One region of the Vibrio phycocola genome, then DNA from elsewhere that is predicted to be linked to it. Evidence: predicted binding sites of a transcription regulator. Region 1 holds the regulator's gene; each other region holds the start of a gene.

Region 1 (6,703 bases):
ACGTAACTTATTTGCACGAGAAGCAACAAAGTTGTGTCAAAAAGAATTTAAACGTTGGTTTACCTTAACAGCGGAAGTGAATCCTTTAATGCGCTATTTTCGTGAGAGAGAAGCCGCTATTCCTACGCTATATGTGATGGGGGAGTTAGATTATATGTTTATTCAACCCGTGAGAGAGATGGTTGCTGGGCACTCGTTAAGTGAATTACGCTTGATACCTAATTGCGGCCATGTGTGCAATGTTGAATCACCAGAGCTCTTCAACACGCACTCAATAGGGTTTATAAAAAAGCACCAACAAAAGTATGGTGCGTAGTTTCAAGTCTATAGTTTGTTTAGCAGTTCATCGCGACGCGATTGAGGGATAACTGACCAATGTTTGCCTTCTATCGCCCCTTCTAGTGACCACAGTAGCTCTAAAGATATAGAAGAGCTAGCATGCGACTCTTTGATAGCTTTATAAGCATTTAATGCGCCTTCGGTGATGAGGTCTTCTACAGAATTAATGCCAGCCTTTTTTAACATCCTTTCTGTGGTCAGACGTAAATTGGGTAGGTCTTTTATCCGTTGTGGCTTTTTTGTTAATTGAGTCTGCTTTTCGCTGATGGCAAAGTCAAAAGCATTTTTGCCGAGTGTAAATACGTCTTCAGGGTTATTCCAACAATTATCGTCGAGGGCGTAATATTTAGTGACGACTGGGAAACCGCGTTTTGCATAAGAGTATGGCTTATACCCTCGAGATTTAAAATCGTCTAGTGTTAACTTATCTGCTCTAATATGGAGTCTGTTCTGTACAACAAGAGCAAACATAACGCCGTTAGCAAATATTCCAAAACCACCAAACATGGAGCGAGAAGTGATTGAGCCGAGAGTCTCAAAAAGGTGCATCGAATCTTTCAGTATTGGTTTATCCATATCGCAATCTTCTATATTCCTAGCTTCTGAGTATTGTGTTGAGCTTTTACAAGGCTTTTTGATTATAGTTTGACCAAGTAATAATGTGATTTTAGTTCATAGAATGGGATAGAGCAATATTGAATATAAGAATAAATATCAAGAGATGAGAAAATTATTTATTTCTTATCTTTAATACACTTAGTCAAGTTTCTTTACTGAAAAGCGTTCAACAATTTCTGGATGCATTTCGAAAACGCGTCGTTCATGTTGCTTGTTTTTTATACGCTGGAGTAAGATTTCAAACGCATTTTTTCCGACGCGACGTTTAGGCTGATGAATTGTGGTTAACGGTGGAGAAAAGTATTCAGAGATTTCAATATTGTCATAACCAATTACTGAAATGTCTTCGGGTATTCGAATTCCTTTTTGCTGTAATCGGCTCATTAGACCTAATGCCATTGTATCGTTAAAACAAAAAACCGCGGTGGGTTTAGTATCCATTGCAATAATGCTGTCGGCGGCTAAAACAGCGGTGTCACATTCAAAGTTGCCTTCTAGAATCCAGTCTTCATTAATCGCAAGATTGGCTTCGTTCATTGCGCGGCGAAAGCCTATAATACGCTCTTTACAGGCGGCTTTATTTAAGTGTCCACTAAGACATGCGATGTCTCTATGACCATGTTTAATCAAATAACGGGTTGCTAAGTATCCACCTTCTTCCGAATTATCAATAATTTTATCTGATTGTGAGCTCTCTGGCCCCCAGTCCATGATTACTTTAGGAACCTCACTGTAGCTGTCGAGCATCACTAAGAGCTCTTCCGTGAGGTCAGAACACATGACTAAGATCCCATCGACACGTTTTTCAGCCAACATACGAATGTAGTCGCGTTGCTTTTCGTATATCCCACCTGTGTTACATAGGATTAATGTATAGCCTTGACGGTAGCAGTAATTTTCGACTCCATCGATAACTTCAGAAAAAAATGGGTTGGTCGATTGAGTGACTAGCATCCCAATTGTTTGAGTTGAGTTACATTTGAGGCTTCGAGCAACGGCACTTGGTGAGTATTTCAACTCTTTAACTGCCGTATTCACTTTCTCTTGTGTCGCTTCAGCAACAAAACGCGTTTTATTGATTACGTGAGAAACGGTTGTGGTTGATACGCCAGCTAATCGAGCTACATCTTTAATTGTTGACATTATTATTCCTGAGATAATTTAACTCTAAGACCAAGAATTAATTACATTAAATATAACGAATCTAGGCCTATATTAATTGAATCAATTAGATGAATAAAATGTTATTTATGTTGAGCTATGAAAATGAACTTACAGATTGTTCGGTTTGAGGTTGTTTTTCACTTTCTATCCATTGGTTTACATAATGCCAAAGAAGGCCTAACGTTTCATACCAATACCGTTCTGTTTGTTCCAAGTAGCGTGCTCTAGGTAGATATTTTTCCCACGCTTGTTTTATGTCTCGCTGGGCTAAAAAATTTGTTGGGGCCGGAATTGGGAAAACCCGAGCACTGTGAAACTCGACAATAGCGCGACGCATATGACTTGCAGAAGTAACAACAACTAGCTTCTTTTCTTCAATAAAGCGAGCGGCTTGGAATGCTTCTTCATGTGTATTTTTTGCAGCTTCTAGCAACACAATATCTGACTTAACCACACCCAATGCGAGCGCAACTTTGGCGAGCATTCTTGCGTGGCTGACTTCCGTTTCTGCATTGTATCCAGATAAGATTAGTTTTGAGCCTGGATACATGCGCATGATACGAATTCCTTCGGTTAACCTCATTAATCCCGCTCGACTTAATTCTGAGGTTGGTGGTAGATCATCGTCTACAACGTGACCACTGCCTAACACCATCACATAATCAATATGCCCTTCTATAGGTAAGAAAGCGGAGTATTGGCGTTCAAGAGGAAGAAGTAAACGGCTAGAAACGGGTTGGAATGCGGCGAGAAAAATTATCGTAAATGAAAAGAGGACGAACCAACAACCTGTGCGCCTTTTGGTTGTGAACATAATCAACATTAGCCCAATAAAGCCAATGATCAGCATTGCGGGCAGAGGCATTAACAAGGAAGCAATTATCTTTTTTAATTCAAACATAAAAGTCAGTTGTCCGAAAAAACAGCAAATAGGATGAAAATAACAGATTCCTCTTTATAATCACCGTCCCTATGCGAGAATAGCCGCACGTATTCCAATCATACCTTAAGCTACCGTGACAGAAGATCGTAATTTCGACGATATTGCACACAAATTTGCGAAAAACATATATGGCTCTGACAAAGGAGACATACGACAGCAGATTGTTTGGGAAGATATTGAACGAATTTTATCAATATTTCCAGATAAATTAATGCCGCTGCATATTTTAGACGCAGGTGGTGGTTTGGCACAACTTTCACAAAAGTTGGCAAAAAACAATCATTTAGTGACATTATGTGATCTCTCTTGTGAAATGCTCGAATTAGCAAAAGTGGAGATTGAAAAAAACCAATTGCTTCCTCAGTATCGCTTTGTGCATTCTCCTATTCAGAGACTAAGCCGACATTTAGATACTCCGGTTGATCTGATTTTGTTTCATGCCGTAATGGAATGGTTAGCAGATCCACAAACGGTATTAAGAGAACTATTGCAGCATTTAAAACCTGGTGGCGTCGTGTCGATTATGTTTTATAACCACCATGGCTTGGTTTACAAGAATGTTGTTTGTGGCAATATTCCTCACGTGTTGAATGGAATGCCATTTAAGAAACGTTTTAAATTACAACCACAAAAAGGACTCATTCCAAGTGATGTTTACCGCTGGATTGAAGACAGCGATTGTCAGGTTGTGGGAAAAAGTGGAATTCGGTGTTTCAGTGATTACATTGGAAACCAACAACATATGGGTGAGTACACGTCAGAAGATGTACTCAATCTAGAACGTCGTTTATGTCGTGAAGAGCCTTATCTTTCAATGGGGCGTTACATTCATGTCTGGGCGCGAAAAAATTAAGGGTTACGATAAAAGATGAGTGATTTGAATCACGATTCCGATACACAGACGTTAAGTGAATTGGTCGGGTGGATCAAACAGCATGACTTTATGCTGGATCTATCGACGGAACGACTCGCCTTTCTAATTTCTATTGCGGTATTGAGCAATGAGCGGTTTGATGAAGAGTTAGGTGAGGCTGAATTGCACGATGTATTTGCTATCGCAACCGATTCATTCAGTGAAACGGGTGAAGCATCGAGTTTCCGTGCAAATAATGCGATTAATGATCTTGTCAATCAACGTCTGCTACGTCGATTTACGAGCTCTATTAATGATGGCGCAAGTATTTATCGTCTTTCTCATTTGGCATTAGGTATCACCGAATATTATGTTCGTCATCGGGAATTTTCGAAGTTAAAGCTTTCAATTCAACTCTCTATGGTTGCGAGCGAGATGGCTCGTGCAAAAGAAGCAGCCGAAGACGGTGGTGATACAAGCCATTGGTATAAATCCGTTTTTGCGATTTTAAAGTATTCCGTCGGTGAGATATTTGATCAAATCGATCTCAACCAACGTGCAATGGATGACCAACAACAAGATGTGAAAGACCAAATTGCAGATCTATTGAATAAAGATTGGCGTGAAGCGATTAACAACTGTGAACAGCTACTTACGGAAACCTCGACGACGTTGCGTGAATTACAAGATACGTTGCAAGCGGTAGGAGATGAGCTACAAGCCCAGATACTCGATATCCAAGAGTTAACTTACGGTGAATCTGATCTTCAATTTATTGATGAAGTGTTATATCAATTGCAACAGAAGTTAGATCGCATCACCAGTTGGGGACAGCAAGCGATTGATTTATGGATTGGTTATGATCGTCATGTACATAAGTTTATTCGTACCGCAATTGATATGGACCAAAATCGAGCGTTCAGTCAGCGATTGCGCGACTCAGTTCAGACATATTTTGACACTCCTTGGTATTTAACTTATGCCGATGCTGAACGGTTAACCGATTTACGAGACGAAGCTTTAGTACTTAGAGAAGCAGAAGTCACAGGACTTGTGCCGATGGAAGTAGAGTATGAAGAGTTCCAAGAAGTTAACCAAGAAATTGCCAAGCATGTAGGTGTCTTACTAGGGGCTCATAAAGACGAAGGTCGACCAATCGATCTTGGCAGTGTTTTGAAAAATTATTTAGCGACGCACCCATACGCTTCACATTTTGATTTAGCTCGTATAGTCATTGATCAAGCAGTGCGACTTGGTTATTCAGAGCAAGATTACCGCGCAATACAGCCTGATTGGCAAGCCATTAACGATTACGGTGCAAAGGTACAAGCAAATGTTATCGACAGATACTAACGAATATATGCCGGAACAACTGGCGAAAGCAATTTCTAATCCACTATTTCCAGCATTAGACAGTTTGCTTCGAGCCGGACGTCACATTGGAAATGAAGACTTAGACAATCACGCATTTCTTTCCGATTTTGAACATGATTTGGCAGCATTTTACCAACGCTATAATGTCGAGTTGGTGAAAGCGGCGGAAGGTTTCTTCTATCTTCGCCCTCGTTCAACGACTTTAATTTCACGAAGTGTTCTCTCCGAGCTCGATATGCTTGTTGGTAAGGTGTTGTGTTATTTATATCTGAGCCCGGAACGTCTAGCTCATGAAGGCATTTTTACCCAACAAGAATTGTTTGAAGAGTTACTCGCGCTCTCCGATGAGAAAAAGTTATTACGGTTGATCTCTCTCCGTGCGGCTGGCAGTGATCTCGATAGAGAGAAATTGTTTGATAAAGTGAAAACATCATTACGCCGACTTAAACGCCTAGGAATGATAACCACACTCGGTGAAAGTGAGAAATTTATTATCAGCGAAGCAGTATTCCGGTTTGGGGCTGATGTTCGTGTTGGTGATTTACGTGAAGCACAAATGCGCCTTATTCGCGATGGAGAAGCGATTGTGCCGAACCCTGACAATGACGAAAAAACCAATGATACAACACTGAATAGTTCCAAAGACCAAGAGTTTGAATTAGATAGTGAAGAAGGCGAACAAGAAGAGGAACAACTATGATTGAACGTGGTAAATATCAGTCGCTAACCATGATCAACTGGAATGGTTTTTTCGCTCGTACTTTTGATATAGATAATTTGGTGACAACGTTATCCGGTGGTAATGGAGCGGGTAAATCGACAACAATGGCGGCATTCATTACCGCGCTTATTCCAGACCAAAGTTTACTTCACTTCCGTAATACAACTGAAGCCGGTAGCTCTCAAGCATCTCGTGATAAAGGTCTTTACGGGAAGCTTCAAGCTGGTGTGTGTTATTCGGTATTAGATGTGGTCAACTCACGCAAACAGAGAGTGTTATTTGCGGTTAAGCTTCAACAAGTAGCGGGACGTGATAAGAAAGTCGATATCAAACCATTTATTATACAAGGGCTACCGAGTGCGATTAAACCGACAGACGTTCTAATCGAGACCATCTCGGACCAACAAGCACGTGTTAGACCTTTAAACGAAGTGAAAGACACGGCGCTTGCTATGGAAGGCGTGCAATTCAAAGCACTGAATTCCATTGTCGATTATCACAGCTTAATGTTCGAGTTTGGCGTATTACCAAAAAAAATGCGCAATAGTTCCGATCGTGGCAAGTTCTATCGTCTTATTGAAGCGTCGTTATATGGTGGTATTTCAAGTGCCATAACGCGTTCACTACGTGACTATTTGCTGCCTCAAAATGGCGGTGTCAAAAAAGCATTCCAAGATATGGAAGCAGCATT
Region 2 (6,703 bases), on a different contig from region 1:
GCATATTTTCTGGTGCGACAGCCATAACATAACGCTCTTGCGACTCGTTACACCAAATTTCAAGAGGGCTCATACCCGGCTCATCATTAGGTACATCGCGTAATTGGAATTTACCACCACGCTCACCATCGTTCACCAATTCAGGTAATGCGTTAGAAATACCACCAGCACCGACATCGTGAATAAAGGCGATTGGGTTATCGTCGCCAAGCTGCCAACAACGGTCGATCACTTCCTGACAACGACGTTCCATTTCTGGGTTTTCACGCTGTACTGAAGCAAAATCTAGGTTTTCTGCAGATTGACCAGAAGCCATTGAAGAGGCTGCACCGCCACCAAGGCCGATGTTCATCGCTGGACCGCCCAATACAATCAGGCTAGCACCAACTGGGATTTCTTTTTTCTCTACGTGCTCTTCACGAATGTTACCTAAACCACCGGCAATCATGATTGGCTTATGGTAGCCACGAACTTCTTCACCTGCATGTGAGGTGACTTTTTCTTCGTAAGTACGGAAATAACCAAGCAAGTTAGGACGACCAAATTCGTTGTTAAATGCAGCGCCACCTAATGGCCCTTCCAGCATAATGTCTAACGCATTGACGATTCGACCGGGTTTACCAAAATCAGTTTCCCATGGTTGTTCAAATCCAGGAATACGCAAGTTCGATACAGAGAATCCAACCAAACCTGCTTTCGGTTTACCACCAATTCCGGTTGCGCCTTCGTCACGAATTTCACCACCACTACCGGTCGCAGCACCTGGCCATGGAGAGATCGCTGTTGGGTGGTTATGTGTTTCCACCTTCATCAAGATATGGGCTGGCTCTTGATGATAAGTATATTGACGAGAATCAGGGTCAGCAAAGAAGCGCCCAACTTTCGAACCAGTCATAACAGCTGCATTATCTTTATACGCAGACAACACATAATCTGGCGTATTTTCGAACGTATTCTTAATCATCTTAAATAGCGATTTTGGCTGGTCGACACCGTCTATCGTCCAATCTGCATTAAAGATTTTATGTCGACAGTGCTCTGAGTTCGCTTGAGCAAACATCATCAACTCAATATCGGTAGGGTTACGACCTAAAGTTGTAAAGCTGGTCACAAGATAATCAATTTCATCTTCAGCAAGCGCCAAACCCAAAGCGACGTTCGCTTCTTCAAGTGCTTCACGGCCACCGGCAAGAATATCCACTGGTGTAAACGGCGCAGGCTCTGCAACGGTAAACAGTGCCGATGCTGCTTCCATATCCGTAAACACGGTTTCCATCATACGGTCATGAATTAAGGCTTTTACCGCTTCAACTTGCGCTTGAGTTAACTCAGAAGCACTTTCTATATAGTAAGCAGTACCACGTTCTAGACGCTTTACACTAGCCAAGCCACAATTGTGAGCGATATCAGATGATTTAGAAGACCAAGGGGAAATAGTCCCAGGACGCGGTGTCGCAAGAAGCAGTAAACCTTCTGGTTGATGGCTTTCAATCTTCGGTCCATAAGTCAGTAACTTTTCAAGCTTGTCTAACTCTTGACTAGTAAGCTCAGCCGTAAGATCGGCAAAATGCATAAATTCTGCATAGATACCAGTAACGGGTAAGCTTTGTTCACGACAAAGTTCAAGAAGTTTGTTAATACGAAACTCTGAAAGAGCTGGGGAACCGCGCAAAATTCTCATGTGCTTAGGTCTCTATTTAATGTTGATTAAGGTGACATTGGAATGACTTTAACGGCAGCCAAGGCTTCATTCCAATCTCATCTCGGATTTGGGGCGCATTATAAAGGAATTGCGAGTGTGATGTAACACCCAACGCAACCGTTTGCGTCATTTTTTTTGAAAACAGTGGCAACAGAATATCAGTACGTAAATCGAGTTTTTCAGCTTTATTTGCTCGAAGATATAGTTGTCAGTAGAATGACTCTATACTGAAAAATAATAATCTAACCTCGAGATGACTAATTGATGACAAAAATAGTTCGAAACTATGCGAGAAAATTCGTTGTACTCGCAGGGATTGTCACGCTTCTAGCAGGGTGTCAAATTGACTCAAAGCCCAAAAGTGAACTCGATAAAATACGAGATCGTGGCGTATTACGAGTCGGGACTCTGAACAATCAACTCTCTTATTTTATCAGTCCCGATGGTCCTTCGGGTTTAGATTACGAATTAGCGCGTGAGTTTGCTAATCAACTAGGCGTTAAACTTGAAATCACGCCAATCTATCGAGTCTCTTCGCTCTTTCCTGCATTAAAAAATGATGAAATTGATCTCGTTGCCGCTGGACAAATTCAAACACCGGAGCGAATCAAGGAATTTAGACCCGGCCCTGCTTATTACTATGTCAGTCAGCAATTGGTGTATAAAAAAGGCACATTAAGACCACGGAATATGGCCGACCTTATAAAAATCCAGAAAGAGTCATTAGCTGAATCTCATAAATTGAAAGACATCTTTCGCATCGTAGAAAATAGCCATTTTCAACAGACCTTAGAGCCATTACATCAAAGCAACCCAGAACTGAGTTATGCCCTAGATCGTAACGCCGATGTTAACGATCTTTTAAAGCAAGTCTCATTGGGAACATTGCGTTATACCATGGCAGACTCTGTTGAAATTTCTCTGGCTCAACGCGTACACCCTGACATCGCGCCTGCATTTGAATTAACCGAAGATCAGTCAGTTTCTTGGTTTATCCGTCGGTCAGATGATGAAAGCCTTTATGCAATGATGGTTGAGTTTTTTGGGCAGCTAAAGCAATCAGGTTCTCTCGCTTCTCTTGAGGAAAAATACATTGGGCATATTGGGACATTTGATTATGTTGATACCAGAGCCTTTATTCGGGCACTCGATTCAACACTTGAAGAATGGCAAGATTTATTCCAAAAGTATTCAGATGAATTTGATTGGCGCCTTATTGCAGCAATTGGGTATCAAGAATCTCATTGGGATCCCAAAGCAAAATCGCCCACCGGTGTTCGAGGCCTTATGATGTTGACACTTCCTACAGCGAAAAGTGTCGGTGTTGACGATAGACTCGACCCAGAGCAATCAATACGTGGTGGTGTTGCTTATTTCCGCCGTATGTTTAAAGCGATTCCTGACTCAGTTCCTCATCACGAAAAAACGTGGTTTGCTCTCGCGTCATATAATATGGGACTCGGACATGTGATTGACGCACGTAAATTAACTAAGGAACTGGGTGGCGATCCGAATGCATGGAACGATGTAAAAGAACGTTTACCACTTTTGCGAAAAAAGAAATATTACAGCACAACGAAATATGGGTTTGCTCGGGGTGATGAAGCACTCTCTTATGTCGAAAACATTCGTCGCTATTACCAAAGTATTATTGGTCATATTGATGAGAAGCAAAAAAGTAACAGTGACAATAACACCGACGATATCGCCGTTATTCCTGTCGTAGCGCCATTTTATGCAACGAGTGTCCCGAAAGATGCTTCTGTTACATTAGTCACAAATGAAACAGAGAGCACATCTACAGCCCCAGATGATTCGGCTGCATCTGAGTCACAAGAAAAAGAAGAGAAAGCTAAAGAGAGCAAAGCATCAACCGATGCTAGTAAGCCCAAATCAGAAGCAACTCAAAAAACAAAGAAAAAAGAGATAACAGATAAAACAGCTAAGGCAACTAAGGACAGTGCAACTAAAAAAGCGGCAGCACAAACAGACTCGAAGAAAGCTGAAAAAAAAGAAGCCGTAGAAAAAGTACAAGACAAAGTTGAAGAAACAAAAGAAGAAGCTAAAAGCACCGCTTCAGAAAACTCAAAATAAGAGACGAGAATTGAACTTATGATCCTAGCCAAAGTTAAAATGGCTAGGATTCATTACTACTTTCATCGCTGTTGGTTGTCGCTCTGACCTGACGTTTTTGTTCTTTTTTCTCTTTACGCCGGCGCTTAAAAAACGCCTGCAGTTGCGCTCGGCATTCTTGCTCTAGAACTCCTCCCACAATATCAGCATGGTGGTAACTAGCCTCACTACCAAACAAGTTAATCACGGTTCCTGCCGCGCCTGCTTTTAGGTCTGGAGCACCATACACAATGCGTTTAACCCGCCCATGAAGCAAGGCTCCAGCGCACATTGGACAAGGCTCCAAGGTAACATAGAGAGTGGTATCTGTTAGACGATAATTTTCCAGAACACGTCCAGCTTTGCGCAACACATCAATTTCAGCGTGCGCTGTCGCATCATGCTTTGAGATCGACTGATTCCACCCTTCGGCAATCACCTTGCCATCTTTCACTAGCAAGGCGCCAACTGGAACTTCACCTTCCAATTCAGCTTGGTGTGCTAGCTCTAATGCGCGCTGCATAAAACGGATATCTTCTGTCGCTTTACACTCTGTAGACACTATGTTCTCTCTCAATTTGTTGGGTCACTATTTAAAACACAACCACTATAATAATGGTCAAGGTACTCATCGGCTATTCATTTTATCGTATGTTGAATAGTGTTAATCAAACTCACTGTATTTCGCGATCATGGTTGTCGCGGATATTGAGCCAGTTTCACCGCTGCTTAATTGCCAGCGTCCTGTCGCCTCAACTTTCTTGACGTTACCTGCAACCAATAGCTCAATCACTTTGCTTTCGAGCTCAATACCATCAGGATAGGATATTGTTTTTGAACCAATACCGGTGTCAAAATCGATAACCGCGGCTTCTGATATTTCTGAATTGGCGCCACGTGTTCGCAGAGATTCAAAATAATTATCGATATGGTTAGCGGCTTTCATTTTATACTGGCCGTGTTCAAATTTAACCAATAAACCCTGTTCAACTTGAATTAGCCCTACCACAACAAGACTCAATAACATCAGTGAAACAACAACTTCAAGTAAGGCAACACCGTAACTGGAGCGAGGTCTATATCTATTCACTGGTGGCATATTCATCTCCCCATGAACCAAATACCCAACCAACAGGGCGGATATGAGCTAAAGGCCTTGCAATCAGATCTCGCTGATATTGAAAATGCAGTTGGCCTTTAATAACCGCATAAGTATTGTTGGAACTTAGGACTAAACCACCCACAGGATTGAACCGCCCCACTTGAAAATAACTAATCTGATCCGGCCCGATTAAGTCAGGATTGGAGGAGTGTGCCATAAAATCGATAATATCTTGATTTACTTGAGTCGATGCCCAATCCAAAGCGGTTGAAAATGTACTACCTGGTGACGTGAATTGCATAACCAGTCCAGGAAAAGTTTGCTGACTTTCGACCGCTAAGATCCCGTTATGAACCACTAAGATAATTCCAGAGTCAGTAAATTGATTTTCAATGGCGTCGCTGATTTGAGAGACATCACTTTCGTTTAGTTCACAGCCGCCATAGACCCAGATAAGGTCTTTTCCTTGGTTGATACGAGCTTCAATATCACTGGCACAATGGGTATTCATTTGAGCGATTGGTAGCTTTTCGGCAGATGAAACCGATAGAACATTGTGACTGTCTAGCGAGTGAGGAACTCGACCGACGGCTGTATTAGAAAATACATTAAACCAATTTGATTCTGATACACCAAATAAGTCCTCAAATGGGTTGAGTTCGCTATCATGATAGAAATCACTCTTTGCATTGCTTATAGTACGGTCAACGCTATGATGACTATCGGTGCAGCGCTGCTGTCGAACACTGCTCTCAGGGAAGCCTTGATAAGGTAAAAGCCCTAATTCATAAGGGTGTAACGTCGTGATAGAAGAGGCCGAAAAGTCATGCCGATACCGAACTGAAATACACTCCCAATCTAGATCTTCATTTAGCTCGCCGGGATCGGGAGCAAAAGTCGATTTATCGGTTAGCACCAAATTTGCGCTGGTTTTGATTGCGCCAAAACTATCTGCAGAAGGTAAACTAAAATGTCGAGTTAGCGTCGAAAAACCATTCGTTGCCTTAATTTTTCTGACGACTTGCCCTGTTACATCAAGAGTATCCACGCCATCGGTGCACTCTTTTACATCCAGTGGAAATAAGTGGCCAATTCGAGACTTAGCAAACACACACTCAATCGCCCCTTCCACTTCCCAGTCTTGCTGCATTGTCGTAATTCTATGCTCGACGATGCGCAGATACTGATACATGCTTCGAGAAGTACTCATGGTGACAACCAAAATAATCAGCAAAACAACGGTAGTTAACAGCAGAGTCGTGTAACCGCGAACGCTTTTCACATCCAACTCCTAATCGTCACTTGAAACGATAAACTCTGACTCACCGTATTATCCATCACCGATGATAGAGTGAGTTCAACACTAACAACTTGGCTCCGTGTACCATCACTATTCAACGTTAATATATCAGCTTTAAAGCTATCGGCTTTAATCTGTTTACGATCAAAAAGCGTAAAACACGGCGCTGAACGTGTTGATTCTACTGCACTCTCGGTACTAAGGGGCGCACTGGTAAACTTATCACACAGCTTTATATTCTTATTGGATGAATCATAAAGGAAAACCAAGTTTCGAAACGCTTCATCACCAGATGGTTCTACTTGGTAAACCATACCAAGTTGCGCTCCACTCTCTCTAACATCGATGACGTTATCGCTATCACTAAAATGAATAGCCAATGGCTGGTTAATTTGATGCCCGGCACGCCGTAATTCTTGATACATAAGTTGATGAGTGTCATTCAATTTTCGTGCTACTAATGTTACTTGATCTAGTTGCCTTGAAG
Region 3 (6,703 bases), on a different contig from region 1:
ACCAAATTTGGTGTTGAGGCAGTGCTACTCAATCATAAAGGGTTAAAACGAGTTGAGTTTATTGGTGAAGCAGATCGGGCCATTTTTGCCGCATTTGCCTTTGATATTATTTACCGTGAACTCAATGAGCAAACCGGACAATTCCGAAACAGTTTTTCTGGTAGTGGGACCCCAACCACCGAAGTCACTCGCCGTGTAAGCTCATTTGTTTCGGGTTGGATCGAAGGAGCACTTGAAAAACTCCCCATAATTACACCCGATGATGAATCAAATAATAAAATAAACAACTATATTGATAAAGAATTCGAGAACATCGACCGTGAAACGTTTAAGAAGCAATTAAACGAAGCAATGAAAGCAATAACCGCCGACTACGAAGTTGGATTGAAAAAAGGTCGCCGAGTTTCTGTCAATAAACCGATTGACGGAGCACAACGACCGAAACAATTGAAATAATTGTTGTCATAAGAACTGAATCACCAATAATTGGAGAGATGTAAGTGAAAAAATTGACGATTGCTTTATCTGTTGTTGCACTTCTCGCTGGATGTGAAACGACTCAACGACAAAATGCGACAACCGGGGAAAGTGAAACCAATTCTGCGACGAAAGGGGCGATTATCGGTGCTCTTTCAGGCGTAGCGATTGGACTCGCAACTGGAGACAGTGCCAAAGAACGCCGCCAAAATGTGCTTATTGGTGCAGTCGGTGGTGGAGCAATTGGAGGAGGCGTTGGCTACTATTTCGATCAACAGGAAGAAGCGCTTCGTCAAGAGTTGGTCAACTCAGGAGTACAAGTAGAGCGAGTCGGTGAAAATGAACTTCTACTTCGCATGGAAAATGGTATTGGTTTTGATACTAATTCTTACCAACTCACGTCTTCAATCCACAATACTTTATCGGGTGTCGCCACTATATTGGTTGAATACCCAAACACAAGCTTAGTTATTGAAGGTCACACCGACAGTACCGGTAGTGATCAAACTAACCAAGTTCTTTCCGAACAACGTGCTGAATCAGTCAGAGCCTATTTGGTATCACAAGGCGTTACTGCTGGACGTGCTATTTCTCGAGGTTACGGAGAACGTGTTGCGTTATGTAGCAATGATACTGCTGCGGGACGTGCATGTAATCGACGTGTCGAAATTCAAATTCTTCCACTACAATAAAGTATTAGACCGATAAAGATACGAAGATAATTTCCGTCATCTTGTATCTTTATTGATATCCTTTATTTCAATGGAAAGAGAGAATAAGGCATTTGAAGCTTGCATCGACGTTACTAATTAGTTTAATCGCATGGCAATCACATGCTAGTGATATCAATGAATTACAACGCCTCGCTGCACAGCGTGATCCACTCGCTCAATATCAATTAGCCGTTACTTATCAACAAGGAACGGGTGTTGAACCTTCGATACAAAAAGCACAATACTGGTTTGAACAAGCCTCGGAATTGGGAAGCATCCCGGCGCAAAAGGAGTTAATCAAACTCTATCTTACCGACACCCCATCATCTCAAGAACTACAAGAAGCTCTGTATTGGCTTAGCTTACACGCCGTTAAAGGAAACCATGATGATGCTATAAGGCTTGGAGAATTTTACTCTCAATATGGCGATAGGATTGCGTCTATCGATCAAAGTATTGCCTGGTATCGAATTGCAGCGATAGACTCAGAAGCAGCAGAAGAACAATACAATGCGCTATTACAGGCAAAATTCGATGGAAAGAGACTGCAGCGAGTCCAACAGCTTGAACAATTGTCTGAAACGCTATCGCTGAACTCAGAAGAAACGGATAAGAAAACTGGCGATCCTATTAATCAAACAAATGGCATCGCCCATACTGATATCATAACCATTAGTGCAATTGCGATATTCGCTCTTATAACTGGTTCACTAAAGATTCGCAGTAGAAAAAAACGAATTAAACAAACGGGTCAGCAAAGACAAAAACAAGATGATCTATCAAAACAGCTAAAATCAAGCCAACGTACTGTTGAAAGACAAAAACAACAAATGTCTAAGATAGTTAAGCAATACAAAAAGCTACAACAAAGCCAAGATAAAAAACCGTCAGCTAATCAACAGCAATTGGAACATGCCTGTGTTCTATTTGGATGCAGCTCTAAAGCTATCCCCGATGAAAAGCAATTAAAACTGCGTTATCGCCAGTTAAGTAAAATCTATCACCCCGACGCAGGCGGAACCGATTCAGCAATGACGAATCTAAACCACTCCCTTAAACTGCTCGTTACGCTTAAAAAAGCACAACAAGCACGCAAGTCTAGGATTCAATAAACAGAATTAAATTGAGTCAGTCCACTATATAAATAGACATTAGTCACACTTAATGGGCTAGATTTAACTAATTGTTAACATCTGTGTAATAATTAACTGCATTAATATGTCTTACAATATAACTAGTAATATTTGGGAGAAATTTAATGTTTACTATCGAAGGTGTTTGCGACTGGTGCAATCAACCTAACTATTTAACAAAGCATCATTATGTCGATGGAAAGTGTCACCACTCATGTGAAGATTGTAATGAACTTGCTCGCTTGGATGTCCGCCAATTTAATCTAGCTGAACTTGCAGCATTGCAACGCTTTCCCAACGAAAACAATTTAGCGCGTCACGCCTAATACAATTAATCCTCATCAATAGTATGCAATCGAATGAGCTCCCTACTCATCGATTTAATGCAAGAACTCGCAAAACAGATTACTGTGTCCAATCCAACGATAATTCATCTGTTTTGCTGTAGTTGAAGCTTTGCTCGATTGCACAAACGACTTGTCATAGAACGTAATAGTCCTATTCCTACAGATATCCCTGCTGACCTCTCAACACTCCTATCGTAGATCCAGTTTCGTTGGCTATGAATATTCCGCTATGGATACCAAATCCTAAAAACATCTGTATTATCATAAATATATACCCCTATGTTCTCCTTAAGTTCCATCCTATATCACATCTCATTTTCTTAATTTGACTATTTTTGTAGCACATATATAGAACTCAATCACATTTATGTTTGCAAAATGAACAATTTTTACTTGATCAGTACTGCGGAAAATAATACTGTATAGGCATACAGCATGTACAGGGAAACAGTATTATGATTTTTAACACAGTAAATTCTATTGAAAACAATGACCATCTATTTCTCTCTTCAGAAAGCCGAGTTAACTTATATGGTGTCAATGATCAATTAAGCGAACTGGCGCACCTTCCACAATGGATTATGTTTACATCGCAATGCCCACGTCATCACATTGTCGAAGTATCGACTGATCAATCTTGGAGTAGCAAAGTGATTCATTTAATGCCTTCTCGCCAGTTTTCCGAATCAGATGTCGTTGAAAAAGCCATCTACTCCGGTAATGCCAGTGCTATCGTTGCCTCAAACCAAATTCCTGTAGAACAACAATCTCGTTTATATATCCTGGCCGAAATCCATGACTGTCAATTGTTTTTCATCAATACGAGAAGCACTCTACTTCACTAATTGATGCCTCGTTGTACTGTTGTTAGCGAAAACATCCTTGTTTTCGCTTAAATTTTTTCTTTTTAAGTACTCTACGTTTTTGTTATTCTCTAATCTAAAATCTCGGCCAAATAAAATTAAGCAATCGTTTGCTTTTTAGATGGCGTATCACTCAAGTTCTGGTATTATTCGCTCAGCAATTTTTTATCCAATAACCCATCTCTATGTGGCGTTTTATAAATGATAGGAATGTCTTAATGAGCCTTGCAGATCAAGTTCTTGCCGTCAACGATGACCTCCCAATTCGAACTCACCTCCCAGTACATAGCGGTAAAGTCCGTTCTGTTTATTGGCTTACCGAAGAAGATAGTAAGCGTCTGATTCTCGAAAAAGGTTACGATGTTGCGTCGGATGCACCTTTGGCTATTATGGTGATCAGTGATCGCCTTTCGGCTTTCGATTGCGTATGGCATGCTGAAGGCGGCCTTAAAGGTGTTCCAGGTAAAGGAGCGGCGCTTAACGCTATTTCCAATCATTGGTTCCAATTATTTAAAGATAACGGGCTAGCAGATAGTCATATCTTAGATATCCCTCACCCATTTGTCTGGATCGTACAGAAAGCCAAACCTGTAATGATTGAAGCAATTTGTCGTAAGTACATTACTGGCTCAATGTGGCGTGCGTATGAGAAAGGCGAACGTGAATTTTGTGGTATTCAATTACCGGAAGGGTTAGGAAAAGACAAAGAACTACCTGAACTTATTATGACGCCTTCCACAAAAGGAATATTAAAAGGAATTCCTGGGGTTCCGGAAGCGGATGATGTCAACATCACTAAAGCCAACATTGAAGAGAATTTCGCCGCATTTAATTTCAGCACCAAAGACGACATTGCTCAATATGAAGTACTGCTTTCGCAAGGTTTTGACGTGATTAGCAACGCATTAGCGCAAATCGGACAAATCTTTGTTGATACCAAGTTCGAATTTGGTTATGTCACTAATGCTAAAGGCCAAGAAAAACTGATTTACATGGACGAAGTTGGTACGCCAGATTCATCACGCTTATGGGACGAAGCAGCCTACAACAAAGGCAAAATAGTGGAGAATTCAAAAGAAGGCTTCCGCCAATTCTTATTGAACCATTTCCCAGACCCAGATATTTTGCTTAATAAAGAGCGTATGCCTGAACGCGAAGCGCTTGCTAAAGACAATGAACTACCACTTGAAGCAATGATGAATGTCTCTAAAACCTACATTGAAATTGCTGAAAAAGTGATAGGAAAACCATTACATCTGAGTGAAAACCCTAAACAGGAAATTATTGATGTACTCAGAACCCAATATGGTTTGATCGACTAATCAGAATTATCACATCAAAAAGGGACTTCATTTGAAGTCCCTTTTGCAATTTTAGCCCAGAAAAAGCAAGAAAGCTTCTATAACAACATCACCAAAAATTCTTCTGGAGCAATAATGATCAAATTCGCATTTGCTTGCTGTTCGATCAATGTTCGCTGTTCCATAGGTATCTGATACGGCATTTTCAAACGAAAACAACTAATACCCAGCACCCTAGCCAGCTCCACCAGCACTATGATATTCGACTCATCGCTATGCTGAGATGACAAGCGATTCATCGCGGCATCCCAAAGCTTTTGTTCAGCGGTTTTATCCAACTCCTGATTTGGATTATTCCCGACTGATGGCCACTTAAATCCAAAGAGTTCAACAAAAGTCCAATGATGATTGCTACTTTCTCCAAGAAAGTTGGTGTAATCAAATTCGATATTCATTGCTGCTGAATTATTCATCTCGCCTCCCCGTCATGTCATACCATGATGATCTGACTATTAATGAACCAAGTTAATATAGCAATGGAATATAAAAAAACGGTCTTTTATAGCCTCGAGATATATTAAATGGCTATATAAAAAACAAAATCGCAACAGTTATCGAACATCTCATTCATCATAGGTGTCTAGTTGATTAATATTTTCAACCATGAATTAAGTCCTGTTTAATCATCAGTCAATTTAAAAAACTAAAACATTTGTTATGCAAATGTAACTCGGTTCCAACAACTTATACCTTTCCTTTCTATTTACATAACATAAGCCGCCAATTACACTTTATTCGTATCCTTCAAATATCGACTAATAGGTTTAACATGAATCATGACAAACGCCCGCTATATATCCCCTATGCCGGAACGGCACTACTCAGTACGCCACTTCTTAATAAAGGGGCCGCATTCACTACTGATGAGCGCCGTTCGTTCAACCTCGAAGGACTGTTACCCGAAATTACCGAAACAATTGAAGAGCAAGTTGACCGCGCATACCGTCAATATTGCAGCTTTGATAGTGACATGGATAAGCATATCTACTTACGTAATATTCAAGATACTAATGAAACGCTCTATTACCGGTTAGTACAAAACCATGTTACTGAAATGATGCCTATCATCTACACACCAACTGTGGGCGCAGCATGTGAGAACTTCTCCAATATTTACCGTCGCGGGCGTGGCGTTTTTATCTCCTACCCTAACCGAGATAGAATTGATGATTTATTAAATAATGCCTCTAACCAAAACGTAAAAATTATTGTGGTAACCGATGGTGAACGTATCCTAGGGCTTGGCGATCAAGGCATCGGTGGTATGGGTATCCCAATAGGCAAGTTGTCACTCTACACCGCCTGTGGAGGTATCAGCCCTGCTTATACTTTGCCTATCGTATTAGATGTTGGTACCAATAACCCACAGCGTTTAGATGACCCTATGTATATGGGGTGGCGAAACACTCGGATCACCGGAGAAGAGTACAACGAATTCGTCGAAGAATTTATCCAAGCAGTATTGCGCCGCTGGCCTGACGTTCTAATACAGTTTGAAGATTTTGCTCAAATCAATGCGATGCCCTTGCTTGAGCGCTATAAAGATAGAATTTGTTGCTTCAATGATGACATTCAGGGAACAGCCGCGATCACAGTCGGATCTTTAATGGCGGCATGTAAAGCTGCCGGAAGCCAACTGTCAAAGCAAAGAATTACCTTTCTCGGTGCGGGCTCTGCTGGTTGTGGTATCGCTGAAGCAATTATTGCACAGATGGTATCTGAAGGAATTAGCGATGAACAAGCGCGCTCTCAAGTTTATATGGTCGACCGTTGGGGTTTACTCCAAGAGGGAATGCCAAACTTACTGGA

The links. Region 1 encodes PurR, which represses purine synthesis genes. Its sites were predicted from a motif close to TNANGNAAACGTTTNCNTNA; they were not measured.
Region 2: a site for PurR is predicted at 1,812-1,831, ahead of purL (phosphoribosylformylglycinamidine synthase). Genes of this name have one in related genera too.
Region 3: a site for PurR is predicted at 3,632-3,651, ahead of ACXJY6_RS07490 (phosphoribosylaminoimidazolesuccinocarboxamide synthase). Genes of this name have one in related genera too.

The regions. Positions count from the first base shown of each region.
Region 1 is NZ_JBTAMQ010000002.1:33,584-40,286, reverse strand. Features, by position in the region: gene ACXJY6_RS03770 (alpha/beta fold hydrolase) at 1-316, shown strand, start outside; gene ACXJY6_RS03765 (TfoX/Sxy family DNA transformation protein) at 325-915, opposite strand; gene purR (HTH-type transcriptional repressor PurR) at 1,096-2,100, opposite strand; gene elyC (envelope biogenesis factor ElyC) at 2,216-3,022, opposite strand; gene cmoM (tRNA uridine 5-oxyacetic acid(34) methyltransferase CmoM) at 3,138-3,917, shown strand; gene mukF (chromosome partition protein MukF) at 3,933-5,270, shown strand; gene mukE (chromosome partition protein MukE) at 5,251-5,991, shown strand; gene mukB (chromosome partition protein MukB) at 5,988-6,703, shown strand, end outside.
Region 2 is NZ_JBTAMQ010000019.1:31,090-37,792, forward strand. Features, by position in the region: gene purL (phosphoribosylformylglycinamidine synthase) at 1-1,681, opposite strand, end outside; partial or broken gene mltF (membrane-bound lytic murein transglycosylase MltF) at 1,967-3,368, shown strand; gene tadA (tRNA adenosine(34) deaminase TadA) at 3,840-4,376, opposite strand; gene ACXJY6_RS18620 (hypothetical protein) at 4,479-4,913, opposite strand; gene ACXJY6_RS18625 (hypothetical protein) at 4,897-6,198, opposite strand; gene ACXJY6_RS18630 (PilW family protein) at 6,195-6,703, opposite strand, start outside.
Region 3 is NZ_JBTAMQ010000004.1:275,779-282,481, reverse strand. Features, by position in the region: gene ACXJY6_RS07515 (DUF2786 domain-containing protein) at 1-456, shown strand, start outside; gene ACXJY6_RS07510 (YiaD family glycine zipper/OmpA-like lipoprotein) at 501-1,169, shown strand; gene ACXJY6_RS07505 (hypothetical protein) at 1,262-2,302, shown strand; gene ACXJY6_RS07500 (hypothetical protein) at 2,449-2,649, shown strand; gene ACXJY6_RS07495 (hypothetical protein) at 3,126-3,515, shown strand; gene ACXJY6_RS07490 (phosphoribosylaminoimidazolesuccinocarboxamide synthase) at 3,752-4,855, shown strand; gene ACXJY6_RS07485 (hypothetical protein) at 4,933-5,307, opposite strand; gene ACXJY6_RS07480 (NAD-dependent malic enzyme) at 5,664-6,703, shown strand, end outside.